Regions from separate parts of the Streptomyces sp. NPDC049970 genome, predicted to be linked through region 2. Evidence: predicted binding sites of a transcription regulator. Region 2 holds the regulator's gene; each other region holds the start of a gene.

Region 1 (9,369 bases), on a different contig from region 2:
CAGGTGGACCCTAACGTGGGCGCGTGACTCGTGTGGATTCCATGGCCCCCGTGAACTCCGCCTCCCGGGCATCGGCGGTGAGGGCGCGCCTGGCGTCCTGGTCGGCCGTACCGGGGCGGGCCCTCTTCGCGCCCGGGATGTGGCCGGGCCGGCGCATCGTGGGCGAATCGTTTCTGAGCCTGGCCCTCGCGCTGCTGGCTGTGGGCACCGGGCTCGTGGACGACGAAGGCACGGTGCAGGCCGTCGTCATCGGGGTGGTGGCCGGGCTGTTGTCGCTCCTGCGCCGGGGGCTGCCCGCACCCGTGCTGCTGGCGGTCGCGGCCGGCTCCGCGCCGTTCAGCGGGCTCGCGCCCCTGCTGCTCGTCGTCGCCTGGTCGGCCGGGCGACGGATCGACGGACTCGGCAGGGCGTGCGGTGTCTTCGGCCTCGCCTACGGTCTCGCCCTCGGCCTGACCGCCGTGTGGGAACAGACGCAGGTGTCCTGGGCGCTCCTGGTCATCAGCGGGATGTTCCTGCTGGTCGCGCTCGTCGTGCCGGGACTCGCGGGACGTTACTGGTCGCAGCGCCGGACGCTGACCGACACCCTCCACGAGTACAACGCCCAACTCCTGCGCGAGCGGGCGATGATCGCCGGGCAGGCCCGGATGCTGGAGCGTCAGCGCATCGCGCAGGACATGCACGACAGCCTCGGACACCAACTCGCCCTGATCGCGGTGCACACCGGGGCGCTGGAGGTGGACCGCGAGCTGACAGGGCAGCAGCGCGTGGCGGTCGGTGTGCTGCGTGAGGCTTCGGTGACCGCGATGCACGAACTGCGCGACGTGGTGGGCGTGCTGCGGGGCGGTGCCGACGCCCCGCAGCCCGGGCCGCAGGCGGCGGGTACGGGAAGCGAGGGCCCCGGGGCGCCGTCACGTGGTGTCGTCGGCATCGAGGGCCTCGCCGACACGTCCCGGAGCGCGGGCGCGGACGTGTTGGTCCGGCGCTCGGGCGGGGTGCGTCCACTGGCCCCGGCCGCCGACCACGCGGCGTACCGCGTGGTCCAGGAGGGCCTCACCAACGCCCACAAGCACGCTCCGGGGGCCTCGATCAGCATCGGCCTGCGGTACGAGCCGGACTCGTTGGTCGTGGAGGTCGCCAACGGCCCGGCGCCGGAACCGGTGAGCAGCGGTGTGGCGAGCGGATGCCAGGGGCTGACCGGGCTCGAGGAGCGGGCCAGACTGGTCGGCGGCATGGTGCACGCGGGCCCCACATCGGACGGCGGGTTCCGGCTGGCCGGCGTCCTGCCGTACACGTCGGCGGCCGAGGGCTTCACGAGCCCGCAGCCCGGCGACGCGGCGACGACGTTCGTCGCTCCGCGGAACGACTTTCGGGCGCAGAACCCGGCGGGCCGCACGGGTGAGAGTGATCCGGTCACCGACTGGAACGGTCTCCCGAAGGAGTTGGCAAGGGCAGTGGACAGGACCAAGAGGCGCAACGGTGTGGCCATCGGATGCGGGGTGGTGGCCCTGGTCGCCGTCCTGCTGGTGATCGCGGTGGTCGTCGCGGGGGTCTTCCTCGTACGTGAGGCGGACAAGGCGATGATCGACCCCGAGCAGTACGACGCCGTGACGATCGGTCAGTCCGAGAAGTCCGTCCGCGATCGGCTGCCGCGCGGTGACTCGTTCCTGAACACCGGCCCGGGTGACGGCGCGCCGCCGGAGCCCGACGGTGCGACGTGCCTCACGCTCCTCTCCTCGGACATGGGGAGCGGCCTGGACGCGGAACCGGTCTTCCGTTTCTGCTTCAAGGACGGCAAGTTGGTCGAGAAGAAGTCCTTCGAGACGGCCTGAGGGCCCCACGGCGCCCCGGTCTCCGGCGCGATCGGGGATGATGGCCGGATGCCCACAGGTATGACCGCTCAGGACCGCTCGGGAGAGTCGTGATCAGGGTTCTTGTGACGGATGACGAGCCGCTCATCCGGGCGGGCATCAGGATGATCCTCTCCTCCGCCGACGACATGGACGTCGTCGCGGAGGCGTCGAACGGACGCGAGGCGGTCGAACTCGCCCGTGCCCAGCGGATCGACGTCGCGCTGCTCGACATCCAGATGCCGGTCATGGACGGGCTGACCGCCCTCGCGGAGCTTCGCCGGACCGCCCCTCAGGTGCGGGTATTGATACTGACGACGTTCGGGGAACGGCACAACGTGCTGCGCGCCCTGGGCGAGGGAAGCGCGGGCTTCCTGCTGAAGGACTCGGCGCCCGCGGAGCTGATGCGTGCCGTACGGGCGGCGGCGGCCGGGGAGGCGTACCTGTCGCCGGGTGCCACCCGGCATGTCGTGGACTCGTTGGCCTCCGGTGGCTCCACGCACCGCGCGGAGGACGCCCGCCGCCGGGTGGAGAAGCTGACGGACCGCGAACGGGATGTCCTCGCCCTCCTGGGCGAGGGCCTGTCCAACTCGGACGCCGGTCAGCGGATCCACATGAGCGAGGCCACGGTAAAGACCTACGTGAGCCGCATCCTGGCCAAGCTGGGGTGCGAGAACAGGGTGCAGGCCGCGCTGCTGGCACGGGACGCCGGCCTCGGCACCTGACCCCCGACCGGGGCCCCTGCTCGTCCGGCACACCGCGACCGGCCCCGCGTCGAGGGACGGAGCCGCTACGGACGCCGGGCCTTCCGGTCGGCCACGTCCCGGGCGGGGAAACACGACGCCGGCCCCCGGGACGAATCCCGGGGGCCGGCGTCGTACAGGTACTGCGGGTACCGCCTGGAGCTGCTGATCCGGGGATCAGAAGTCCATGTCACCGCCCGGCATGCCGCCCGGAGCGGCCGCGGAGGCCTTCTCCGGCTTGTCGGCGATGACGGCCTCGGTGGTGAGGAAGAGCGCGGCGATGGACGCGGCGTTCTGCAGGGCGGAGCGCGTGACCTTCGCCGGGTCGATGATGCCCTCGGCGATCATGTCGACGTACTCGCCGGTCGCGGCGTTCAGGCCGTGACCGATCGGCAGGTTGCGCACCTTCTCGACGATGACGCCACCCTCGAGACCACCGTTGACGGCGATCTGCTTGAGCGGGGCCTCCAGCGCGAGCTTCACGGCGTTGGCGCCCGTGGCCTCGTCACCGGTCAGGTCGAGCTTCTCGAAGACGGCCGAGGCCTGGAGCAGAGCCACGCCACCACCGGCGACGATGCCCTCCTCGACGGCGGCCTTGGCGTTGCGCACCGCGTCCTCGATGCGGTGCTTGCGCTCCTTGAGCTCCACCTCGGTCGCGGCGCCGGCCTTGATGACGGCCACGCCGCCGGCCAGCTTCGCGAGGCGCTCCTGGAGCTTCTCGCGGTCGTAGTCCGAGTCGGAGTTCTCGATCTCGGCACGGATCTGCTTGACGCGGCCCTGCACCTGGTCGCTGTCACCGCCACCGTCGACGATCGTCGTCTCGTCCTTGGTGATGACGACCTTGCGGGCGCTGCCGAGCAGGTCCAGGCCGGCGTTCTCCAGCTTGAGACCGACCTCCTCGGAGACGACGGTGCCACCGGTGAGGATGGCGATGTCGCCGAGCATGGCCTTGCGGCGGTCACCGAAGCCCGGAGCCTTGACGGCGACGGACTTGAAGGTGCCACGGATCTTGTTGACGACCAGGGTCGACAGGGCCTCGCCCTCGACGTCCTCCGCGATGATCAGCAGGGGCTTGCCCGACTGCATGACCTTCTCGAGCAGCGGAAGGAGGTCCTTCACGTTGCTGATCTTGGAGTTGACGATCAGGATGTACGGGTCGTCGAAAGACGTCTCCATACGCTCCATGTCGGTGGCGAAGTACGCCGAGATGTAGCCCTTGTCGAAGCGCATGCCCTCGGTGAGTTCCAGCTCCAGACCGAAGGTCTGGGACTCCTCGACGGTGATGACGCCTTCCTTGCCGACCTTGTCCATAGCTTCGGCGATCTTGGCGCCGATCTCGGTGTCGGCAGCGGAGATGGAGGCGGTCGAAGCGATCTGCTCCTTGGTCTCCACGTCCTTCGCCTGCTCCAGCAGAGCGGCGGAGACGGCCTCGACGGCCTTCTCGATGCCACGCTTGAGAGCCATCGGGTTGGCACCCGCGGCGACGTTGCGCAGGCCCTCGCGGACGAGTGCCTGGGCGAGAACGGTGGCGGTGGTCGTACCGTCGCCGGCGACGTCGTCCGTCTTCTTGGCGACCTCCTTGACCAGCTCCGCACCGATCTTCTCGTACGGGTCCTCGAGCTCGATCTCCTTGGCGATGGAAACACCATCGTTGGTGATCGTGGGCGCGCCCCACTTCTTCTCGAGGACGACGTTACGGCCCTTGGGGCCGAGGGTGACCTTGACGGCGTCGGCGAGCTGGTTCATCCCGCGCTCGAGACCGCGCCGTGCCTCCTCATCGAACGCGATGATCTTGGCCATGTGAAGTGGTCCTCCCGGACGGATAGGACCTTCCTCTACTCGAACGCATCCGAGAGCTCGAGGAAGGATCTCTCCGGACCGGGAGGCGCCCGCGACGGACGGCCTGCGTGCTCACTGGTTCCTTGCCCCAACGAGCCTGCGGGCCTCACCGGCCCGGTCCAAGTTCTGTCACTCTCACCTGGAGAGTGCTAACGCCAATGATTAGCACTCGACCCCTTCGAGTGCAAGCGCCTTCGAGGAAGGCTCGCTGGGAGCGGAGGTCCGGCGACGGGTGGGCGCAGGCGCCCCTGCCCGGATGCGGACGGCCGCGAGGGGGGCGCGCCGACGCACGTAGGGCCCGTATCCCCTGTCGGGAGGTACGGGCCCTACGTGCGTGAGTAGTGTCGTTCGCCGACCGCGCCGAGCTCAGCCGACGGCGAGCTTGACCATGTCCGCCTGCGGCCCCTTCTGGCCCTGCGAGATCTCGAATTCAACTCGCTGACCCTCTTCGAGGGTGCGGTACCCGTCCATCTGGATCGCGCTGTAGTGGACGAAAACATCCGCACCACCGTCGACCGCGATGAAGCCGTACCCCTTCTCCGCGTTGAACCACTTGACGGTGCCCTGAGCCATGGCTAACTCCCCTATAACAGGCCCTTGCACGAGCCCGCACTTCGCGGGCCCGGGTCGGAACTCACCCTCCGACAGGAAGGGCGGCGTGCGCCGGAACGCGTCGACCGCGGCCGAATGTATCTGCCCAACTGCCCTCTGCAACAGGTCAATCGGACGAGAATTCTGGGCACACACGAACGCCCGGACAGTGGGAATCAGTGGCATTCCAGGGCAACTCGGGCCAGGCAAAGGGCACTTACGCCACAAAGAGCCCACACACTTTGGCCACTTCTTGTCGTGACCGGGCGCATTCTCATATGCGGGCGGCACGAGCAGCCAGGGGGGCTTCCCCAACTGTACCGTGCTCAACCATGCAGAATGGCCCCCTCCGCTTCCCGGAGGGGGCCATCGTGTTCGCACTGCGGGGCCGGGGCCGGCCGGTCCGTCACGCTCCGGCTCGCGCACCCGCCGGACACCCGCCGGGAGGGGGTCAGCCTCCGGCGACGGCCGGGATGATCGAGACCCCGGCGCCGTCCGGGGTGGCCGCGTCCAGGCCGCCCTCGAAGCGCACGTCGTCGTCGTTGACGTACACGTTGACGAAGCGGCGCAGCTTGCCCTGGTCGTCCAGCACGCGGGCGCCGATGCCCGGGTGGTTCTTCTCCAGGGACTCGATGACCTCGGAGAGGATCGCACCCTCGGCAGGGACCTCGGCCTGACCGCCCGTGTAGGTGCGGAGGATGGTGGGGATACGGACCTTGACGCTCATGTGGGTGCCTTCCTTCGGTCTCGGGTGGTCAGTTGGCGGCGGCGAGGCCGGCGTCGCGGAACGCGTCCAGGCTGGGCCTGATCGTCGCCGACAGGCCGGTCGTGGGAGCGACCGCGTCGAGCGTCTTCAGCCCGTCACCGGTGTTCAGGACGACGGTGGTCAGGGCCGGGTCGAGCAGACCGTCCTCGATCAGCTTCTTCGTCACGCCGACCGTCACACCGCCCGCGGTCTCCGCGAAGATGCCCTCGGTGCGGGCCAGCAGCTTGATCGCGTCGACGACCTGCTCGTCGTTCACGTCCTCCACGGCCCCGCCGGTGCGCCGCGCGATGTCCAGCACGTACGGGCCGTCGGCCGGGTTCCCGATCGCCAGGGACTTGGCGATGGTCTTCGGCTTCTGGGGCCGCACGACGTCGTGTCCCGCCTTGAAGGCGGTGGAGACCGGTGAGCAGCCCTCCGCCTGGGCGCCGAAGATCTTGTACGGCCTGTCCTCGACGAGACCGAGCCTGATCAGCTCCTGGAGGCCCTTGTCGATCTTCGTGAGCTGCGAGCCGGACGCGATCGGGATGACGATCTGGTCGGGCAGCCGCCAGCCGAGCTGCTCGCAGATCTCGTACGCCAGGGTCTTGGAGCCCTCGCCGTAGTAGGGCCGCAGGTTGACGTTGACGAAGCCCCAGCCCTCGCCGAGCGGGTCGCCGATGAGCTCCGAGCAGAAGCGGTTGACGTCGTCGTAGTTGCCCTCGATGCCGACCAGCTCGCCGCCGTACACCGCGGCCATGACGATCTTGCCCTGCTCCAGGTCGTGCGGGATGAACACGCACGAGCGGAAGCCGGCCCGGGCGGCGGCGGCGCCCACCGCACCGGCGAGGTTGCCGGTGGACGAGCAGGACAGCGTGGTGAAGCCGAAGGCGCGGGCGGCCTCGACGGCGATGGCGACGACACGGTCCTTGAAGGAGTGCGTCGGGTTGCCGGAGTCGTCCTTGACGTAGAGCCCACCGGTCACGCCCAGCTCGCGGGCGAGGTTGTCGGCCTTGACGAGCTTGGTGAAACCGGGGTTGATGTTCGGCTTGTCCGCGACGTCGGCGGGGACGGGAAGCAGCGGCGCGTAGCGCCAGATGTTGTCCGGGCCCTCGGCGATGCGCTTCTTCAGCTCTTCGGGGGAGCCGCTCGGCAGGTCGTACGCCACTTCGAGCGGCCCGAAACAGGACTCGCAGGCGAAAACGGGGCCGAGCTCGAAACGCTCGCCGCATTCGCGACAGGAAAGCGCGGCTGCGGGACCGAGGTCAACGGCGGAGGATTCGGTGTTTGCTGCGACTGTCTGCACGGCCATGATGGCGGAGGCCCTTTCTCCTCATCTTCCTTGCGACGTATTTCGCCACAAGACGGAATTGGCACCTTCCCCACCGTGACCTCTCGGTCGGCAGGAGGGTTGCCGGGACTTCAACGGGCCGTTCCCTCAGTCCCTCTGGATGAGCGCTATGGCACCGGATCATGGATCCGGGCGTTTATTCGCGGACCGACCCCGACATGCGAGGGCCATCCGCGTTGTTCAAGACTGTAACCGAAGCAACGGGCGATCGAGATAGTCGTCCGAACCGCGAGATGGATCACATACAGGGAGTTTCGACCGTGCTGGAAGAGGTGGAGCGCTGGCTGACCAGGCGTTCCTGGTCAGCCGACGACCGGCCGCTCGACCGGCTCACGGCCGCTCGGGCGAGGGATCCGCACCGCTCGCGCGTGAGCGTCGTGCTGCCCGCGCTGAACGAGGAGGCCACGGTCGGCGCGATCGTGGCGGAGATCCGGCGCGAGCTGATGGAGAAGGTCCGGCTCGTCGACGAACTGGTGGTGATCGACTCCGGTTCCACCGACTCCACGGCCGAGGTCGCACGGCGGGCCGGCGCCCGGGTCGTGCACCGGGACTCCGTACTCCCCCGCGTCCCCGCGCTCCCCGGCAAGGGCGAGGTCCTGTGGCGATCACTTCTGGTGACCAGCGGGGAGATCGTCTGCTTCGTCGACGCCGACCTCAAGGACTTCTCCGCCGACTTCGTGTCCGGAATCGTCGGCCCGCTGCTGACCGACCCCACGGTGCAGTTCGTCAAGGCGATGTACGACCGCCCGCTCGGCGAAGCGGCAGGCCAGGGCGGCCGGGTGACCGAACTCGTGGCCCGCCCGCTGCTCAACCTGCACTGGCCGCGACTGGCCGGATTCGTCCAGCCGCTGGGCGGCGAGTACGCGGTACGCCGCTCCCTGCTGGAGCAGCTCCCCTTCCCCGTCGGCTACGGAGTGGAGCTGGGGCTGCTCGTCGACGCACTGCACACCGTGGGCCTGGACGCGCTGGCCCAGGTCGACGTCGGCGTACGCAAGCACCGCCATCAGGACGGCCAGGCACTCGGCCGGATGGCGGCGGCGATCTACCGCACGGCCCAGCTGCGGCTGTCCCGGGGCCCGCTGGTGCGGCCCGAGATCACCCAGTTCGAGCGGGGACCCGGCGGGTTCGTCCCGCGCACCCACGCCGTGGACACGGAGGAGCGGCCGCCGATGCGGGAGATCGCGGAGTACGCGTCCCGGCACGCCGCGTAGCGGTTCCACGCCAGCGGGACCACCGGTCCTGATCTCCGGCCACTCCTCACGTTTGGAGGCTTCCGGAACGGGCTAGGTTCGGGTACATGGTCTCCGAGCACGCTGCCCAGGTCCTCGTCGCGTCCAATCGCGGCCCGGTGTCGTACGCACTGCGAGAGGACGGCGCGCTCGACTCCAAGCGGGGTGGCGGCGGGCTGGTCTCCGGCCTCAGCGCTGTCGACGACAAGCTGTGGGTCTGCGCCGCCCTCGGTGACGGCGACCGCGAGGCGGTACGCCGAGGCGTGTCCGAGCCCGGCGTGCGCATGCTGGACATCGACGCCGGGGTCCACGAGGACGCGTACAACGGCATCGCGAACTCGGTCCTCTGGTTCGTCCACCACATGATCTACCAGACGCCGGTGGAACCCGTCTTCGACGCCGAGTTCCGCCGCCGGTGGGCCTCGTACGAGACGTACAACCGGGCCTTCGCCCGGGCGCTCGCCGAGGAGGCGGGCGAGGGCGCCGCGGTCCTCGTGCAGGACTACCACCTCTCGCTCGTCCCCGGAATGCTCCGCGAGCTGCGCCCCGACCTGCGGATCGGGCACTTCTCGCACACCCCCTGGGCGCCCGTCGACTACTTCCGGCTGCTGCCCGACGACATCGGCGAGCAGCTCCTCAAGGGCATCCTGGGCGCCGACCGCGCCGCGTTCCTGACGCGCCGCTGGGCGGACGCCTTCATCAGCTGCTGCACGCAGATCCTCGGCGGCACCGGCCGCACCCGGATCGGGGTGCACGGACTGGGCGCCGACGCGGACTTCCTGCGCCGCCGCTCCCGTGAGGCGGACGTCGACCAGCGCATGGACATCCTGCGGGACCAGGTCGGCGCGGACCGGCGCACGATCGTGCGGGTGGACCGCACCGAGCTGTCGAAGAACATCGTCCGCGGACTGCACGCCTACCGGGCACTGCTCGAGGAGCGCCCCGAATGGCGCGAGCGCGTGGTGCACGTCGCCTTCGCCTACCCCTCGCGGCAGGACCTCGCGGTGTACCGGGACTACACGGCGGA
Region 2 (9,369 bases):
TGGCGAGGACCCCGTCGGCCGCGACAGGGACCTCGGCCAGCTCGACCGACTGACGGTAGGCGGTCGCGTACCGCAGCCGGTCGAAGAAGTGCTGTCCGCTCGCCGGGAAGTGGGCGGTGACGGGATGCGGGACCCGGTCGAGGTTGATCCGCTGGATCACCCCGGCCAGGCCCAGCGAGTGGTCGCCGTGGAAGTGGGTGACACAGATCCGGTTGATGTCGTGCGCCGCGACGCCTGCCCGCAGCATCTGGCGCTGCGTCCCCTCGCCCGGGTCGAAGAGGATGCCCTCACCGTCCCAGCGCAGCAGGTAGCCGTTGTGGTTGCGGTGCCGGGTCGGGACCTGGCTGGCGGTGCCGAGGACCACGAGTTCTCGTACGGACACGGTGTGCGGAACCGTTCTAGCCGGGAGGCCACTGCATGCCGCGTCCGCCCAGGACGTGGGCGTGCGCGTGGAAGACCGTCTGCCCCGCACCGGCGCCGGTGTTGAGGACGATGCGGTAACCCGTCCCGGAGAGCTTCTCGTCCTCGGCGACCAGACCGGCCTCGCGCAGCACGTCGGCGGCGATCTGCGGCTCGGCTGCGGCGAGCGAGGCGGCGTCGGGATAGTGCGCCTTGGGGATGACCAGGACGTGGGTGGGCGCCTGGGGGTTTATGTCACGGAAGGCGACGGTCGTCCCGCTCTCGCGGACGATGGTCGCCGGGATGTCCCCTGTAACGATCTTGCAGAACAGGCAGTCGGTCTGCGGCTCTCCCGCCATGGCCCGGCCTCCTCGGTCGTCGGTCCCGGTGATCAGTACACCGGCCATGCTATCCGGCCCGGCGGGCACGCCGGTGCCCCGAACGGACGGGTCCTCAGCTCCAGCGCCCCGTACGCCCCATCAGCAGTGCGGCGGCGGCCGTCCCCGCGGTCGAGGTGCGCAGCACGCTGGGGCCGAGCCGGTAAGGGGGCGCGCCCGCGTCCGCGAACGCGGCGAGCTCCTGGGGGGAGACCCCTCCCTCCGGTCCCACGACCAGGACGATGGTGCCCTCTTCGGGGAGTTCGGCGGTCGCGAGCGGCTCGCTGCCGCTGTCCCGGTCCTCGTGCAGTACGGCCGCGAAGTCGGCACCGGCCAGCAGCGCCGCGACCTGCCCGGTCGTCATGAGGTCGGCCACCTCGGGGAAGCGGACACGGCGCGACTGCTTCCCCGCCTCGCGCGCGGTGCTGCGCCACTTGGCCAGTGACTTGAGTCCCCGGTCGCCCCGCCACTGGGTGATGCAGCGTGCGGCCTGCCAGGGCACGATCCCGTCGACGCCCGTCTCCGTCATCGTCTCGACCGCGAGCTCACCGCGGTCGCCCTTGGGGATCGCCTGGACGACGGTGATCCGGGGCGCGGCCTCCGGTTCCTCGTGGACGCTCTCCAGGTCGGTGACGACGAGCCGGTCCTTGCCCTCGGCCGCGCGTACGACGCCTTCGGCCCAGCGCCCCCTCCCGTCGGTGAGGACGACGTCCTCGCCGGGGTTCAGCCGCTTCACGGAGACGGCGTGCCGCCCCTCGGGGCCGTCCAGGACGAACTCCGGCCCGCTGGGCAGGTGTTCGACGACGAAGACCGGTGCCGTCACTGGGCACTCCTCACGTTCACTGCCGCACGCGCGGCTTCCGTCTCGGCGGCGTCCGGGCCGATGGCCGGCTCCGGGCGTGGCGCACCGCCCGTCGTCCACGCCCGCACGGCCGGGTACCGGCGGAGGCCGGTGAGGGCCGAGGACACGACCGCATCGTGCCATGTCCGGTGAACCGTGCCGAAATCAGCCGTTCCACGACGTGAGCGGTTGCCCGGAACCCTGAGCGGCTTGTCCGGAACCGTGAGCGGCCGTCCGCGACACAGCGCACCGCCCGCCGGTACGAGACCGGCGGGCGGTGCGGTGACAAGGTTCAGCGGCCGTTGAAGGCGTCCTTCAGACGGGAGAACAACCCCTGCTGCCCTGGCTGGAACTGCCCCGTGGGCCGCTCCTCACCCCGCAGCTTGGACAGTTCCCGCAGCAGACGCTCCTGCTCGGGGTCCATCTTCGTCGGGGTCATGACCTCGACGTGGACGATCAGGTCGCCGCGCCCGCCACCACGCAGATGCGTGATGCCGCGCCCGTGCAGCGGGACCGACTGGCCGGACTGGGTGCCCGGCCTGATGTCGATCTCCTCCAGTCCGTCGAGCGTCTCCAGCGGCACCTGGGTGCCGAGTGCCGCCGCCGTCATCGGGAGGGTGACCGTGCAGTGCAGGTCGTCGCCGCGCCGCTGGAAGACCGCGTGCGGCAGTTCGTGGATCTCGACGTACAGGTCGCCGGCCGGGCCGCCGCCGGGGCCGACCTCTCCCTCGCCGGCGAGCTGGATCCGGGTGCCGTTGTCGACACCTGCCGGGATCTTCACGGTGAGCGTGCGCCGCGAGCGGATGCGGCCGTCACCGGCGCACTCGGGGCACGGGGTCGGCACGACCGTGCCGAAGCCCTGGCACTGCGGGCAGGGGCGCGAGGTCATGACCTGGCCGAGGAAGGACCTGGTGACCTGCGAGACCTCACCCCGGCCGCGGCACATGTCACAGGTCTGCGCGGAGGTGCCGGGTGCGGCCCCCTCGCCACTGCAGGTCGTACAGACGACCGCGGTGTCGACCTGGATGTCCTTGGTCGTGCCGAAGGCGGACTCGGCGAGGTCGATCTCCAACCGGATCATCGCGTCCTGGCCGCGCCGGGTGCGCGAACGGGGTCCGCGCTGCGACGCCGTGCCGAAGAACGCGTCCATGATGTCGCTGAAGTTGCCGAAGCCGCCGGCTCCGAAGCCGCCCGCGCCACCGCCACCGCCCGAGGCGGACAGCGGGTCGCCGCCGAGGTCGTAGACCTGCTTCTTCTGCGGGTCCGAGAGCACCTCGTAAGCGGCGTTGATCTCCTTGAACCGCTCCTGGGTCTTCGGATCCGGGTTGACATCCGGGTGCAGCTCGCGGGCGAGCCTACGGAATGCCTTCTTGATCTCGTCCTGAGATGCGTCGCGGCGCACGCCTAGTACGGCGTAGTAGTCCGTGGCCACTTACGAATCCGCCAGGATCTGTCCGACGTAACGTGCCACTGCGCGTACCGCTCCCATCGTTCCGGGGTAGTCCATGCGGGTCGGTCCGACCACGCCGAGTTTGGCGACTGCCTCGTCGCCCGAACCGTAGCCGACCGCGACGACGGACGTGGCGTTGAGGCCCTCGTGGGCGTTCTCGTGCCCGATCCGTACGGTCATGCCCGAATCCGTTGCCTCACCGAGCAGCTTCAGGAGTACGACCTGCTCCTCCAATGCCTCCAGCACCGGCCGGATCATCACAGGGAAGTCGTGCCCGAAGCGGGTGAGGTTGGAGGTGCCGCCGATGATCAGCCGCTCCTCCGTTTCTTCGACCAGGGTCTCGAGGAGGACGGAGAGCACCGTCGAGACGGTTCCCCGGTCCTCGTTCTCGAAGGACTCCGGAAGATCCTGCACCAACTGCGGGACATCCGCGAACCGCCGTCCCACGACCCGGCTGTTGAGCCGGGCCCGCAGATCGGCGAGAGACGTGTCACCGAACGGTGCCGGACAGTCGATCATACGCTGTTCGACCCGGCCCGTGTCCGTGATCAGCACGAGCATCAGCCGGGCCGGCGCGAGCGACAGCAGCTCCACGTGCCGCACCGTCGACCGGGTCAGCGAGGGGTACTGGACGACGGCGACCTGCCTGGTCAGCTGCGCGAGCAGCCGGACCGTGCGGCCCACGACGTCGTCGAGGTCGACCGCGCCGTCGAGGAAGTTCTGGATGGCCCGGCGCTCCGGCGACGACAGGGGCTTGACACCCGCGAGTCGGTCGACGAAGAGGCGGTAGCCCTTGTCCGTCGGAATGCGCCCCGCGCTCGTGTGGGGCTGGGCGATGAAGCCCTCGTCCTCCAGCACCGCCATGTCGTTCCGGACGGTGGCCGGGGAGACCCCGAGGCTGTGCCGTTCCGTGAGCGCCTTGGAACCGACGGGTTCCTCGGTGCCGACATAGTCCTGGACGATGGCGCGCAGCACTTCGAGTCTGCGTTCGCTGAGCACCGCGCACACCTCCAGCTGTGGTTCTCCGGTTTCTGCCTGGCACTCTGTGGGGTCGAGTGCCAGCAATCCCCCCGGTCAGTGTACGGGGGGAGGGTGGGGCGGGGGCAAGGCCGACCGGCCACGCCGTCGCGGGACCGCGCAGGTGGTTGCCGATAGCGTCGCCGTATGGACGTCTGTTGGGAAGAGTTCGGCTGGGAGCGGTTGGGCAACGGTTCGGGGCGGCGACGCCTGCCCGGCTGGGACGCGACCACCGCGCTGGTGGCCGGGGCCGACGGCGTGCTGCTCCTCGACACGGGTTCGACGCTCCGGGAGGGCGTCGAACTGCGGACCCAGGCGGAGGCGCTGCTGGGCCGGAGAGTGACGCATATCGCACTGAGCCATCCGCACTTCGACCATGTGCTGGGCACCGCCGCCTTCTCCGGTGCGGAGGTCTACGGAGCGGTCGGCACGGCGGAGCTGCTGGGGCGGCACGGCGCCGAGGAGCTGCGCGCGGACGCGCTGCGGCACGGGATGGGCGAGGCGGACGCGACGGCGGCCGCGGACGCCCTGGTGGCTCCGCGGCACCAGGTCAGCGGCGAATGGACGCTGGATCTCGGAGGCGGCCTCCAGGTGCTGCTGGCGAACGTCGGGCCGGGCCACACGGGACACGACCTCGCGGTGCTGGTGCCCGGCACGCCGGTCGTGGTGCTCTGCGGGGATCTGGTCGAGGAGTCCGGGGAACCGCAGGCGGGCCGGGACTCGGTGCCCTCGCACTGGCCGGCCGCACTCGACCGGCTGCTGGAACTGGGCGGCGAGGAAGCGCTGTACGTACCGGGGCACGGGGCGGTGGTGGACGCGGCGTTCGTGAGGGCGCAGCGGGACGGGCTGGCCGCCCGGTTCGGCGTGTCGTGACGGGGGGCGCGATTATCGTCGTGCCATGCGCAGCTACCAGCCGGACCTGACTCCGCCGTGGAAGAAGTCCTCCCCCGCCCCCGAGGTGCCGGCCGAACCCGATCTGGTCGTCGAGGAGACCGTCACCGGCTTCTGCGGGGCGGTGATCCGGTGCGAGAAGACGGCCGAGGGGCCGACGGTCACGCTGGAGGACCGTTTCGGCAAGCACCGGGTGTTCCCGATGACGCCGCGCGGCTTCCTGCTGGAGGGCAAAGTGGTCACCCTCGTACGTCCGGCGGCGGGCGGCACCGTACGCCCCGCGCGTACGGCATCGGGTTCGGTGGCGGTCCCCGGGGCGCGGGCGCGTGTGGCGCGGGCGGGCCGGATCTACGTGGAGGGGCGGCACGACGCGGAGCTCGTCGAGCGGGTCTGGGGCGACGACCTGCGCATCGAGGGGGTGGTCGTGGAGTACCTGGAGGGGATCGACGACCTGCCGGCGATCGTGCGCGGTTTCGCGCCCGGACCGGACGCGAGGCTCGGTGTCCTGGTCGACCATCTGGTGCCGGGCTCCAAGGAGTCCCGGATCGCCGCTCAGGTCACCGACGGGAACGTACTCGTGGTGGGTCACCCGTACATCGATGTCTGGGAGGCCGTGAAGCCGTCGTCCGTGGGCATCCCAGGGTGGCCGGTGGTACCGCGCGGCCAGGACTGGAAGACGGGCGTGTGCCGCGCCCTGGGCTGGCCGGAGAACACCGGCGCGGCCTGGCAGCACATCCTGTCCAGGGTCGGCTCGTACAAGGACCTGGAACCGCACCTGCTGGGTCGCGTGGAGGAACTGATCGACTTCGTCACCCTGCCCGCCTGACACGCCCCGGCGGAACCGTGCGGACCGGTCGTTCGCTCAGTCCACCAGGTCCCGCACCACCGCGTCGGCGAGCAGGCGGCCCCGCAGTGTGAGGACCGCGCGCCCCTCGTCGTACGGTCCCGGCTCCAGCAGCCCGTCGGCGACCGCGCGGCCGGCCGCCGCCAGGCCCGCGGGGGCGAGCAGCGACAGCGGGCAGCCCTCGACGAGGCGCAGTTCGAGCAGGATGCGTTCGACCCGCCGATCCTCGTCGCCCAGCACCTCACGGCCGGCGCCCGGCGAGCGGCCCTCGGCCAGGGCCTGTGCGTACGCGCCGGGGTGCTTGACGTTCCACCAGCGCACCCCGCCGACGTGGCTGTGCGCACCGGGCCCGGCGCCCCACCAGTCGGCGCCGCGCCAGTACAGCTCGTTGTGCAGGCAGCGGCCCTCCGGCGTGCGGGACCAGTTCGACACCTCGTACCAGGAGAAACCCGCCGCCGCCATCGCCTCGTCGGCGATCAGGTAGCGGTCGGCGTGGACGTCGTCGTCCGTCATCGGCACCTCGCCCCGGCGGATGCGGCGGGCCAGCTGGGTGCCCTCCTCGACGATCAGCGCGTACGCCGACACGTGGTCGGGCCCGGCGCCGATCGCCGCGTCGAGGGAGGCGCGCCAGTCGTCGTCGGACTCGCCGGGGGTGCCGTAGATCAGGTCGAGGTTGACGTGCTCGAAGCCGGCCGCACGGGCCTCCGCGACACATGCCTCGGGCCTGCCGGGTGTGTGGGTGCGGTCGAGGATCTTCAGGACGTGCTGCCGTGCGCTCTGCATGCCGAAGGAGACACGGTTGAAGCCGCCTTCGCGCAGCTCCTCCAGATAGGCCGGGCCCACGGACTCCGGGTTGGCCTCCGTGGTGATCTCGGCGTCGTCGGCGAGGCCGAACTCCTCACGGATCGCGGCCAGCATCCTGACGAGGTCCGCGGCGGGCAGCAGCGTCGGGGTACCGCCGCCGACGAAGACCGTGCGGACGGGACGGGGGTCGTCGCCGAGCACCTTGCGGGCCTGGCGGACCTCCTCGACGAGATGGGCCGCGTAGTTGTCACGGGAGGCCAGGGCGCCCCCGGAGCCGCGCAGCTCGGTCGCGGTGTAGGTGTTGAAGTCGCAGTAGCCGCAGCGGGTCGCGCAGTAGGGCACGTGCAGATAGAAGCCGAGCGGACGGCCGGCGGCGCCTTCCAGGGCGTGGCGGGGCAGTGCCCCGTCGTCGGGCACGGGCTCACCATCGGGCAGTACGGAAGGCATACCGTCCATTGTCGCTCGCCGTCGGAGCTGTCCCGCACATCCGGCCCCCGGCCGGTCTCAGTCCACCTGGATGACCATGAGGGCCAGGTCGTCGTCGGGCGGGCGCTCAGCGAAGGTGTGGACGGCCCGTTTGATCCGTTCGGCTATCCCGGCGGCGGACAGCCCCGCGCACTCCGCCAGCACGTGTGCCAGACCGTCCCCGTCGTCGAACATCAGCCGACCGGAGCGCCGCTCCGTGACCCCGTCCGTGACGCAGAGCAGGCTGTCACCGGGCGCCAGGTCGAAGCTCTGGCTCTCGTACGCCACGTCGTCGACGATCCCGAGCAGGATCTGGGGCTCGGCGGCCGGACGCACGGATCCGTCCGGGCGCAGCAGCAGCGGGAGCGGGTGACCGGCGCTGGCCACGGTGCAGCGCACACCGCCGTCCGGGAGGGGCACCAGGTCGCCGTACAGCAGGGAGAGGAAGCGGGACTGGGAGCCGTCCTGCATCTGCTCGCCGTCCTTGATCTGCTGGCCGCCCGCCGCCGCGACCATGAGGGCGGCGGCCTCGGCCGCCTCCATGGCGTCGTCCAGGAGGAGGCGGTTGAGCCGGTCGAGGACCTCGCCGACACGGAACCCCTCCCGGGACAGCAGACGCAGCCAGGGCCGGGCGAGACCCGTGACGACGGCTGCTTCGGGGCCGCTGCCCTGGACGTCACCGAGCACGAACGACCAGCGGCCGCCGGGGCACGGGAAGAGGTCGTAGAAGTCCCCGCCGACGACACCGTCGTCCCCCGGCTCGTACACCAGGGCGCTGGTGACGCCGGGTATCTCGGCGACCTTGCTGGGCAGCAGACCGCGCTGGAGGATGCGGCTGATGGTGGCCTGGCGGGTGTAGGCGCGGGCGGCGCCCACGGCGAGGCCGACGCGGCGCACGAAGTCCGCGAGGAGCGCGGCGACCTCGTCGGGGATGTGGTCGACGCCCTCGCGTCCCACGAGGACCGCGCCGAACGTGCGCCCGCCCGAGATGATGCGGTGGGCCAGCGCGGCACCCGTGACGCCCTCGTGCTCCGCGGTGGCGCTGCCGGGCCAGGGCATGGGCACGGGACCGGTGCCGACGCTGCCGGGCAGTCGCAGCGGGTCCCTCTCGAGCGCGGGGCGCAGCATGGCCGCACGCGCCTCGTCGCTGTGCCAGACCCCGGCGAGGCGGGGTAAGGCCGCCGGGCCTCCGTTGTCGCCCTCCAGCCAGATGGCGCACCAGTCAGCGAGCCGGGGCACCAGGAGCGGGCCCGCTATCGAGGCCACCAGGTCCTCGTCCAGCTGGCCGGCGAGCAGGCCGGACGCCTCGGCCAGGAAGGAGAGCCCGCCGCGCCCGGCCCAGCCCGCGTCGTCGCGCTCGGCCCTTCCGGCCGTGGGGGCGAGGACCCCGGCGGTGCGCGCACCGTGCCGTCCGGTGCCTTCCCCGGCGGGCGAGGCGTCGGCCAGTCCGTAGCGGTCGTCGCCGGGAAGCCGGGCCCAGACGGTCTTGAGGCCGGTCCGGTAGGTGATGCCCCAGGACTCGGCGAGGGTGGCGACGAGTTGGAGCCCCCGGCCGTACTCGGCCGGATCGGGCCGCTCCGCGCGGCCGTCGCGCACCGAGCGTGCGGGGTGGTGGTCGGTGATCTCCAGTACGAGCGCGGCGGGCTCGGGCCCGGCCGAGTCCTCCAGCCGGAGGAGGAGCTCGACCGTCGTACCGGCGTGCACGACCGCGTTGGTGACCAGTTCGCTGGCCACGGTCAGCGCGTCGTCGGTGAGCCGCTCGCCGAATTCGCCGGCCGTGGGCAGGCCGAGCCCGGTCCAGTCGGTGAGTGCCGCGCGGACGAATCTGCGGGCCGCGGACGAGGCCTGCGGGATACCGGGCAGGCTCGTGCGCGCGACCCGACGCGGATCGTCGGCCTGACCTGCGACGACGGTTGCGGGACGGTGCACGATGTCCCGCTGCAAGGGAATGGGCCCCACGGTGCGGCTCCTGAGGGTCTCGCGAAACGCCGCTGGTGTTCTACGACAGAGTGACAGACCGGCCGTTCCCATAAGCACCGAGTGACGGAAGTGGCGTGAGACGAACAGCAACGGGCCGGGGCCGGTGGACGCCTCCGCGTCCACCGGCCCCGGCCCGGAACCACTTCCCGCCGCTCACGCCTCGCGCGAACCCGCGTACATGTCGTCGATGAGGCCCTGGTACTCACGCTCGACGACCGGCCGCTTCAGCTTGAGGCTGGGGGTCAGCTCGCCGTGTTCGATGTCCAGGTCGCGCGGCAGCAGCCGGAACTTCTTGATGGTC
Region 3 (9,369 bases), on a different contig from region 2:
CAGGTCCTGGAGGCCGAGCGCCTCGGCGTTCGCGCGGGCGACCGAGGCCGTGAGCGGGTCCCGGTCCACGGCGAGGACCGCGATGCCCGCACGGGCCATGGCGATCGCGTCGCCGCCGATGCCGCAGCACAGGTCGGCCACGCTGCGCACACCGCGCCCGGCGAGACGCTCGGCGCGGTACGTGGCCACGGAGGTGCGGGTCGCCTGCTCCACGCCGTGCGGGGTGAAGAACATGCGGAACGCGTCCTCCGCACCGAACTTCGCCACCGCGCGCTGCCGCAGCCGCGCCTGGCCGAGCGCCGCGGACACCAGGGCTGCGGGGTGGGCCCGGCGGAGCCTGGTGGCCGTGGCCAGCTCCTGCGCGGGGTCGTGGTCGCGCAGCTCGTCGAGGAGGGCCGCGCCCTGCGGGGTGCGCAGCGCGGCGAAGGAGGCGAGCGGCTCGGGCTGACCGGCGGGGGGGAGGGCGTTCACACGACCCATTGTGAGCCAGCCGGGGGACCCGGCCGGTCGCCCGGAGGTGTCGCGGGAGGCGGCCGGGGACCGGCTGGCAGGATGCGGCGCCATGCAACTAGTACGACAAAAAGAAAAATCCGCCATGAAGCGGTGCAGACCAGTCTGCGCGGTCCTGGCCGCCCTGCTGGTCGCCTCCGTCGCCTCGGGATGCGCCGACGGTGCGGACGGCGGGGCCGCGGACCACGGGAAGCCGGCCGCCGGGCAGCCGGGCGCCGCCGCCGCGCGGCCCGGCCCCGCCGCGGCCGCCGAGGCCCGCGCCGAGCGGCTGAAGAGGCAGCAGGCCGCCCGTGTCGCGGCCGCGAAGAAGTGGGGCCTGGCGAAACCCCCGCTGGCCGCCCCGGCGCCACCGGCCGAGAAGCCGCGCATCACCACCCGCGAGGGGTTCGAGGTGGAGGGCGGGGAGGCGCTGCCGCCGGTCTTCACCACCGTGCCCACCAAGGAGCGGATCGTCTTCCTGACGATGGACGACGGGGCGGAGAAGGACCCCGAACTCCTGCGCATGATGACGGAGTTGAAGATCCCCTACAGCGCCTTCCTCAGCGACTACGTGGTCAGCGACGACTACGGCTACTTCAAGGACATGCAGGCCCGGGGCGTCACCCTCAACAACCACACGCTCAACCACCGCTACCTCCCCGGGCTCTCGAAGGCCGAACAGCGGCGGGAGATCTGCGGCGAGCAGGACAAGATCGAGAAGTACTTCGGGAAGCGGCCCACCCTCTTCCGGCCGCCGTACGGCAACTACAACGGCGACACCCTCCGCGTGGCCGGCTCCTGCGGCATCAAGGCCGTTCCGCTGTGGGCGGCCGAGGCGTTCCCCGACCACATGGAGTGGCGCGAGTGGGACCAGGACCTGCATCCCGGCGACATCGTCCTCACCCACTTCCGCGGCCGCGAGGACTGGAAGGGGTCCATGGCCGACATGATCCGCCGCGTCATGAAGACGATCACCGACAAGGGCTACGCCGTGGCCAGGCTGGAGGACTACGTCTGACGGCGGTGCGGCCCGTACCGCCCGGCGGCGGTCGCGGAACACCGCGGAGGTCTCCCGCGTTCTCCGGGCGTACGGCGTCCCGCAGCGCCACGCGAGGGTGGTGAATTGGCACTCCGCTTGACCGAGTGCTAATCCCGGTCATAGTCTCTGTGCTGGCACTCACCGATGGAGAGTGCCAGCACAACCGCGCGACAGGACAGGTCCGGCACCCGCGACGACGGATCGGCCCGGTCGCCACCCCACAGACTGTTAAACCCCGTGAGATCTCCGAAGGGGGAGACCGGATCGTGTCGACCACCAGCTCCAAGGTTGCGATCAAGCCGCTCGAGGACCGCATTGTGGTCCAGCCGCTCGACGCTGAGCAGACCACGGCTTCCGGCCTGGTCATTCCGGACACCGCCAAGGAGAAGCCCCAGGAGGGCGTCGTCCTGGCCGTGGGCCCGGGCCGCTTCGAGAACGGCGAGCGCCTTCCGCTCGACGTCAAGACCGGCGACGTCGTCCTGTACAGCAAGTACGGCGGCACCGAGGTGAAGTACAACGGCGAGGAGTACCTCGTCCTCTCGGCGCGCGACGTTCTCGCGATCGTCGAGAAGTAGTTCACCCACGTTTGCTTCTGTTCTGCGCCCCTGGCCCCCTGCGAGATAACTAGCCGGGTGGTGAGGGGCGCAGTTCGTTCGAGAGGACAGCTCAGCCCATGGCGAAGATTCTGAAGTTCGACGAGGACGCCCGTCGCGCCCTTGAGCGCGGCGTCAACAAGCTTGCCGACACGGTGAAGGTGACGATCGGCCCGAAGGGCCGCAACGTCGTCATCGACAAGAAGTTCGGCGCCCCCACCATCACCAACGACGGTGTCACCATCGCGCGCGAGGTCGAGCTCGACGACCCGTACGAGAACCTCGGTGCCCAGCTGGTGAAGGAGGTGGCGACCAAGACCAACGACGTAGCCGGTGACGGCACCACCACCGCCACCGTGCTGGCCCAGGCCCTCGTCCGCGAAGGCCTGCGCAACGTTGCCGCGGGTGCCTCCCCGGCCGCCCTGAAGAAGGGCATCGACGCCGCCGTGAAGGCCGTGTCCGAGGAGCTCCTCGCGACCGCCCGCCCGATCGACGACAAGGCCGACATCGCCGCCGTGGCCGCGCTCTCCGCGCAGGACCCGCAGGTCGGCGAGCTCATCGCGGACGCGATGGACAAGGTCGGCAAGGACGGTGTCATCACCGTCGAGGAGTCCAACACCTTCGGTCTGGACCTCGAGTTCACCGAGGGCATGGCCTTCGACAAGGGTTACCTGTCCCCGTACATGGTGACCGACCAGGAGCGTATGGAGGCCGTCCTCGACGACCCGTACATCCTGATCCACCAGGGCAAGATCGGCTCCATCCAGGAGCTTCTCCCGCTGCTGGAGAAGGTCATCCAGGCCGGCGCCTCCAAGCCGCTCCTGATCATCGCCGAGGACGTCGAGGGCGAGGCGCTCTCCACCCTCGTCGTCAACAAGATCCGTGGCACCTTCAACGCCGTCGCGGTGAAGGCCCCGGGCTTCGGTGACCGCCGCAAGGCCATGCTCGGCGACATCGCCACCCTCACCGGTGCGACCGTCATCGCCGAGGAGGTCGGCCTCAAGCTCGACGGCGCCGGTCTCGAGGTGCTGGGTACCGCCCGCCGCGTCACCGTCTCCAAGGACGACACGACCATCGTCGACGGCGGCGGCGACTCCGCCGACGTCAAGGGCCGGGTCAACCAGATCAAGGCCGAGATCGAGTCCACGGACTCCGACTGGGACCGCGAGAAGCTCCAGGAGCGCCTCGCGAAGCTGGCCGGCGGCGTGTGCGTGATCCGTGTCGGTGCCGCCACCGAGGTGGAGCTCAAGGAGAAGAAGCACCGTCTGGAGGACGCCATCTCCGCGACCCGCGCCGCGGTCGAGGAGGGCATCGTCTCCGGTGGTGGCTCCGCTCTGGTCCACGCCGTCAAGGTCCTCGAGGGCAACCTCGGCAAGACCGGCGACGAGGCCACGGGTGTCGCGGTCGTGCGCCGCGCCGCCGTCGAGCCGCTCCGCTGGATCGCGGAGAACGCGGGCCTCGAGGGCTACGTCATCACCTCGAAGGTCTCCGAGCTCGACAAGGGTCAGGGCTTCAACGCCGCGACCGGCGAGTACGGCGACCTGGTGAAGGCCGGCGTCATCGACCCGGTCAAGGTCACCCGCTCCGCCCTGGAGAACGCCGCGTCCATCGCGTCGCTGCTGCTCACGACCGAGACCCTGGTCGTCGAGAAGCCGGCCGAGGAAGAGGCCGACGCCGGTCACGGCGGCCACGGCCACTCGCACTAGTACCTCCGGTACGCCGCCGAGGCCCGGTACCCCCGTCGCGGGGGCACCGGGCCTCGGTGCGTTTCCGGTGGCGGGTGCCCGACCTTCCGCCTACTTCGGGCCGTACGTCCGGCCCGCGCGTGTGGTCACGCCGCCGAGCAGGCTCCGGGGCGTGAGCTTCACCAGGCCCATCAGCGCCTTGTACCGAGGATCCGGGATCGACACCGACCTCCCCCGGGCCAGGTCCGCCAGGGCGGCGGTCACCAGTTTGTCCGCGTCGAGCCACATCCAGTCCGGGATGTCGCCCGTGCCCATCCCGGCCCGCTCGTGGAACTCCGTGCGTACGAAGCCGGGGCAGAGCGCCATCAGCCGCACACCCGAACCGGCCAGGTCCTTCGCCGCGCCCTGGGTGAACTGCACGACCCACGCCTTCGAGGCCCCGTACGTCCCCCGGGGCAGGAAGGCGGCCACCGACGCCACGTTGACCACTCCGCCGCGACCGCGCTCCCGCATCGAACCCGCGGCGGCGGAGGTCAGCCGCAGCACCGCCTCGCAGTGCACCTTCAGCATGGTCAGCTCGTCGGCGACGGACACGTCGAGGTAGCGGCCCTTGTTGCCGAATCCGGCGTTGTTGACCAGCAGGTCCACCGGGCTGTGACGGTCCGTCAACCGTGCTTCGACCGCCTCGATCCCGGCGTCCGTGGACAGGTCGGCCGTCAGGACCTCGGCCTCGATGCCGTGTCCGTCGTGCAGCTCAGTGGCCTGGGCCCGCAGCCGCTCCGTGTCACGGGCCACCAGCACCAGGTTGTGCCCGTCACTCGCGAGCCGCCGTGCGAAGGCGGCCCCGATCCCCGCCGTCGCGCCCGTAATCAGTGCAGTCGTCATAGGCGGCACGTTAGTGCCCCGCGCGTGTGGGCCGACGACCAGCCCGACCTGCGGGCATGCGGGCACCGCACGGGCCGGGGAGCGGGTCAGGCGGTGTCGGCGTCGGCCGCGTACGCCCGCGCACGCCGGAGCGTCTCGCCGTGCAGCGCGTCCCCGGCGGCGAGCAGGCCCGGCAGCAGGGTGCGTTCCGTCGTCGTCGCCCGGAACTCCATGGCCGCGGTGATGTCGTGGCCGGGGCGGTGCACCACCTCGACCGGGTCGCCCGAACTGATCGTCCCCGGCCGGATCACCCGCAGGTAGGCGCCCGTGGCCGCCTCGCGGGTGAAGCGCTTCACCCACCCGGACTCGCCCATGTGGCCCGCGAACGTACGGCACGGGATGCGGCCCGACGTGACCTCCAGGACCAGCTCGTCACCGATCCGCCAGCGTTCCCCGATCCGGGCGTGGCTGACGACGAGGCCGGAGGTCGTCAGGTTCTCGCCGAACGCGCCGTTGGCCAGGGGCCGGCCGAGCACCTTCTCCCAGGCGTCGAGCTCCTCGCGGGCGTAGGCGTACACCGCCTGGTCGGTGCCGCCGTGGTGCCGCAGGTCGCACACCGCGTCCCCGGACAGGCCGCTGCCGCCGGTGCCCTTGGGGCCGGGGTCCGCGACCCGCACCGGGCCGTCGGCCGGCTGCTTGCCGATCCCGGTGAGGCGGTCGGCCGCGTCGGAGTGCGCGGAGGGCGTGGGACGGCCGAGGTTCACGGTGAGCACCTTCATGCCGGACAAGTTAGCGTGCGGTAATCAAAGCCGCTCATGATTTATCGGACAGTTCTGCAAGCGTCGCTTATGGTTGAGGGGTGATCGAAGCCCGTCATCTCCGTGTACTGCGTGCCGTGGCCACCACCGGATCGTTCTCCGCCGCCGCGCGTGATCTGGGCTGCACCCAGCCCGCCGTCAGCCAGCAGATGAAGGCACTGGAGAGCTCCGCCGGCACGCCGCTGCTCATCCGTACCGGACGCGAGATGCGGCTCACGCAGGCGGGCGAGGCGCTGGTGCGTCACGCCTCCGGGATCCTCGCCGGGCTCACCGCCGCCGAGGAGGAGGTCGCCGCGATCGCCGGGCTGCGGGCCGGCCGGGTCCGGCTCGTGTCCTTCCCGAGCGGTAGCTCCACCCTCGTCCCCGGTGCCCTCGCGGCGCTCCGTGCCGCACACCCCGGCACCCGGGTGTCGCTCGTCGAGTCCGAACCGCCGCGCTCGGTGGAGCTGTTGCGCGACGGTGACTGCGACATCGCGCTCGCCTTCCGTTACGGAGCCGGCGGCGGCGAGTGGGAGGACCTCGTCGTGCGCCCGCTGCTCACCGACCGGCTGGTCGGACTGGTCCCCGAGGGGCACCGGCTGGCCGGGGCGGACGTCGTGGGAGTCGCGGAGCTGGCCGAGGAGTCCTGGATCGCCGGCTGCCCGCGCTGCCGGCGCCAGCTGGTCGAGGTCTGCGAGGAGTCCGGATTCACCCCCCGGATCGATTTCGCCACCGACGACTACCCGGCGGTGATCGGTCTGGTCGGAGCCGGGCTCGGCGTGGCCGTCCTGCCCGAGCTGGCCCTCGAGTCCGTACGCCCCAAGGGGGTACGGACGGTGACGGTGGAGCCGGCGGTGGAGCGGGAGATCGTCGCGCTGACCCTGCCCGACCTCGCGCGGGTTCCGGCGGTGGCGGCCACCCTGGACCAGCTGTCCCTGGCGGCCGCGCGCTGACGGGCGCACCACGCGGTGCCCGGCGCACGTCGTGCCGAGGGTGCACCGGGTCTGAGGAAACGTTTCTGCGCTCGATGGGCCGTGCGGGTTGTCAGGTGGGTCCTGACCCTTCGGCCGGCGCGGAGTGGGCGGAGATCAGACGGTTGCGGGCGCGGCCCATGAGCTCCTCGCGCTCGTCCTCGGTCAGTCCGCCCCACACGCCGTAGGGCTCCCTGACCGCGAGGGCGTGCGCCGCGCACTCGGCGCGTACCGGGCAGCGCATGCAGACCTCCTTCGCCGAGGTCTCACGGGCACTCCGGGCTGCGCCGCGTTCTCCCTCGGGGTGGAAGAACAGCGAACTGTCGACCCCGCGGCAGGCGGCCAGCAGCTGCCAGTCCCACAGATCCGCGTTGGGTCCTGGAAGGCGGGAGAAATCTGCCATTGCGTGTCCCCTCGAAACCTTGCTGCTTCGGAAACGGTGTCCTCGACCGTCGGTGCTCGTCGGCGACCTGGAGTCCCGACGGTACATCTACGGTGTTAGTAGATGTAAATATGACTGATTACGAATCTAGCCATAGACGCCAGCAAAAGTGAAGAAAACCCGCTAAATGGGGCAGATCGATGTGTGAGGAGTCGATCGGACGGCGGGGGATCCCGTGTCGAACCCCCTCCGTGTGCGACCCCTCACTTAGAGTGCCGAACCGGGCACCTCGGACCGTAACTCTTTCGAGTGACCATCGTTGATGAGGGGGAGGCGGTTGACGGAGAACGAGCTCGGGCAGATGTCCGAGGGGGTCAACCGCACAGGTGACGACTTGTATCAGCCTGGAGGCTCAAGGTGACGCGCATCAGCTGCGGAGGACGGTCATGACATCCGTTCTCGTCTGCGACGACTCCCCTCTCGCCCGGGAGGCGCTCCGCCGCGCGGTTGCGACCGTTCCCGGCGTCGAGCGTGTGACTACGGCGGCCAACGGTGAGGAAGTCCTCCGTCGCTGGGGGGCCGACCGTTCGGATCTGATTCTGATGGACGTGCGCATGCCCGGTCTGGGAGGTGTGGAGACGGTCCGGCGACTGCTCTCGGCCGACCCCGGTGCCCGGATCATCATGCTGACCGTCGCCGAGGACCTGGACGGTGTCGCGCTCGCGGTCGCCGCCGGGGCCCGCGGCTACCTGCACAAGGACGCCTCCCGCGCCGAGCTGCGCGCGACCGTGACCCAGGCGCTCGCCGATCCGACGTGGCGGCTCGCCCCGCGCCGGCTGCGGTCCGCCGAGATGGGTGCGGCGCCGACGCTCACCGCGCGGGAGATCCAGGTGCTGGAAGGCATGAGCCACGGCCGCTCCAACGCGGAGATCGGGCGCGAGCTCTTCCTCTCCGAGGACACGGTGAAGACCCACGCCAGGCGCCTGTTCAAGAAACTCGGGGCCTCCGACCGTGCGCACGCGGTGGCGCTCGGTTTCCGCTGGGGCCTGGTCCGTTGACCCGGCGGGCCACCCGGTAGCCGCGTGATCCCGTCCGCACACCGGCGGACGGGCGGCGGTGGTGACGGACCCGCGGCCGGGCCCTCCCCGCCGGCGGTATGTGACGCTTCCCGGCCGATGCCGCATCCTTGAGGCGTGGAGTTCCTCCGGGGACATTCGGTCGAGCGGAAGGGGAGGGCGCAGGGCATGACATCCGGCGCACCCGCTCAGAACGCTGGAGCACCCGCTCCCAGCGCCGACGACGTACAACCCGACGCGCGGGCCGACCGGGCCGAGGCGCCCGCCGGCAGTGCGGTTACACCCGCTGATAACGCTTCGGTGCACAACTCCGGACGCGATGCGGCGGATCGGACGGTGTCAAGGCACCATGGTCCGATGCGCGAGGACGGGACGACGGTGATCGGTGCTCTGGTGCACCAGGCCGTCGACGGCGACGCGCAGGCCACTCACGACCTGCTGGCCCACGTCCATCCCCTCGCGCTGCGCTACTGCAGGTCCCGGCTGAACCGGCTGCCCGGTGATGCCCGTCACTTCGTGGAGGACCTCGCGCAGGAGGTCTGTGTCGCGGTCCTGATGGCGCTGCCGCGTTACAAGGACACCGGGAGACCCTTCGAGGCGTTCGTCTTCGCCATCGCGGGACACAAGGTCGCCGACCTCCAGCGCGCCGCGATGCGGCACCCCGGGTCGACGGCCGTGCCCTCCGACGAGATGCCGGAGCGGCCCGACGATTCGCTCGGTCCGGAGGAGCGGGCGCTGCTCAGCAGTGATGCGGCCTGGGCGAAGAAGCTGCTCGCCAACCTGCCGGAGAACCAGCGCGAGCTCCTGGTCCTGCGGGTCGCGGTCGGGCTGACCGCCGAGGAGACGGGGCAGATGCTCGGCATGTCCCCCGGCGCGGTCCGGGTCGCCCAGCACCGCGCGCTGAGTCGGCTGCGGGCCCTCGCGGGCCAGTAGGGACCGGTTCCGGAGGCTCCCGCCGTGTGGGGCGAGCCACAGAAGCGCCGACCGCTCCCGATCGTGGAATGAGACACCCCGGGAGCCCGTTAGCATGGACATCCGCACCGATCAAGACCATTTGGGGAAGGTGTCATGACTGCAAACGTCGACGGAGTGCCTGAGAAGTTCGCGACGCTCGGGCTGACATACGACGACGTGCTGCTGCTGCCGGGCGCGTCCGAGGTGCTGCCCAACGCGGTCGACACCTCGACCCTCATCTCGCGCAACGTGCGGGTGAACATCCCCCTGTTGTCGGCCGCCATGGACAAGGTGACCGAAGCCCGGATGGCCATCGCCATGGCCCGTCAGGGCGGCGTCGGCGTACTGCACCGCAACCTCTCGATCGAGGACCAGGTGAACCAGGTCGACCTGGTCAAGCGGTCCGAGTCGGGCATGGTCACCGACCCGATCACCGTGCACCCCGACGCCACGCTCGGCGAGGCGGACGCGCTCTGCGCGAAGTTCCGCATCAGCGGGGTGCCGGTCACCGACGCCTCG

What was found. Region 2 encodes HrcA, which represses chaperone genes, less so after heat shock. Its sites were predicted from a motif close to TTNGCACTCNGNNNNNCNGAGTGCNAA; they were not measured.
Region 1: the regulator HrcA is predicted to act here: its motif matches at 4,592-4,618, upstream of groL (chaperonin GroEL).
Region 3: the regulator HrcA is predicted to act here: its motif matches at 1,613-1,639, upstream of groES (co-chaperone GroES).

What each region holds. Positions count from the first base shown of each region.
Region 1 covers NZ_JBFALP010000016.1:3,247-12,615, forward strand. Annotated here, with positions in the region: gene AB0I83_RS24165 (histidine kinase) at 138-1,829, shown strand; gene AB0I83_RS24170 (response regulator transcription factor) at 1,919-2,572, shown strand; gene groL (chaperonin GroEL) at 2,768-4,390, opposite strand; gene AB0I83_RS24180 (cold-shock protein) at 4,796-5,002, opposite strand; gene AB0I83_RS24185 (MoaD/ThiS family protein) at 5,472-5,747, opposite strand; gene thrC (threonine synthase) at 5,776-7,074, opposite strand; SAM riboswitch class I at 7,093-7,220, opposite strand; gene AB0I83_RS24195 (glucosyl-3-phosphoglycerate synthase) at 7,374-8,324, shown strand; gene AB0I83_RS24200 (trehalose-6-phosphate synthase) at 8,411-9,369, shown strand, end outside.
Region 2 covers NZ_JBFALP010000002.1:716,537-725,905, reverse strand. Annotated here, with positions in the region: gene AB0I83_RS05995 (ribonuclease Z) at 1-382, opposite strand, end outside; gene AB0I83_RS05990 (histidine triad nucleotide-binding protein) at 399-758, opposite strand; gene AB0I83_RS05985 (16S rRNA (uracil(1498)-N(3))-methyltransferase) at 853-1,599, opposite strand; gene dnaJ (molecular chaperone DnaJ) at 1,910-3,049, opposite strand; gene hrcA (heat-inducible transcriptional repressor HrcA) at 3,050-4,066, opposite strand; gene AB0I83_RS05970 (MBL fold metallo-hydrolase) at 4,232-4,957, shown strand; gene AB0I83_RS05965 (DUF3097 domain-containing protein) at 4,983-5,801, shown strand; gene hemW (radical SAM family heme chaperone HemW) at 5,838-7,070, opposite strand; gene AB0I83_RS05955 (ATP-binding SpoIIE family protein phosphatase) at 7,128-9,047, opposite strand; gene AB0I83_RS05950 (long-chain fatty acid--CoA ligase) at 9,222-9,369, opposite strand, start outside.
Region 3 covers NZ_JBFALP010000004.1:279,112-288,480, forward strand. Annotated here, with positions in the region: gene AB0I83_RS10050 (methyltransferase domain-containing protein) at 1-480, opposite strand, end outside; gene AB0I83_RS10055 (polysaccharide deacetylase family protein) at 596-1,507, shown strand; gene groES (co-chaperone GroES) at 1,795-2,103, shown strand; gene groL (chaperonin GroEL) at 2,202-3,827, shown strand; gene AB0I83_RS10070 (SDR family oxidoreductase) at 3,918-4,691, opposite strand; gene AB0I83_RS10075 (MOSC domain-containing protein) at 4,778-5,449, opposite strand; gene AB0I83_RS10080 (LysR family transcriptional regulator) at 5,530-6,420, shown strand; gene AB0I83_RS10085 (WhiB family transcriptional regulator) at 6,512-6,841, opposite strand; gene AB0I83_RS10090 (response regulator transcription factor) at 7,267-7,878, shown strand; gene AB0I83_RS10095 (sigma-70 family RNA polymerase sigma factor) at 8,254-8,829, shown strand; gene guaB (IMP dehydrogenase) at 8,965-9,369, shown strand, end outside.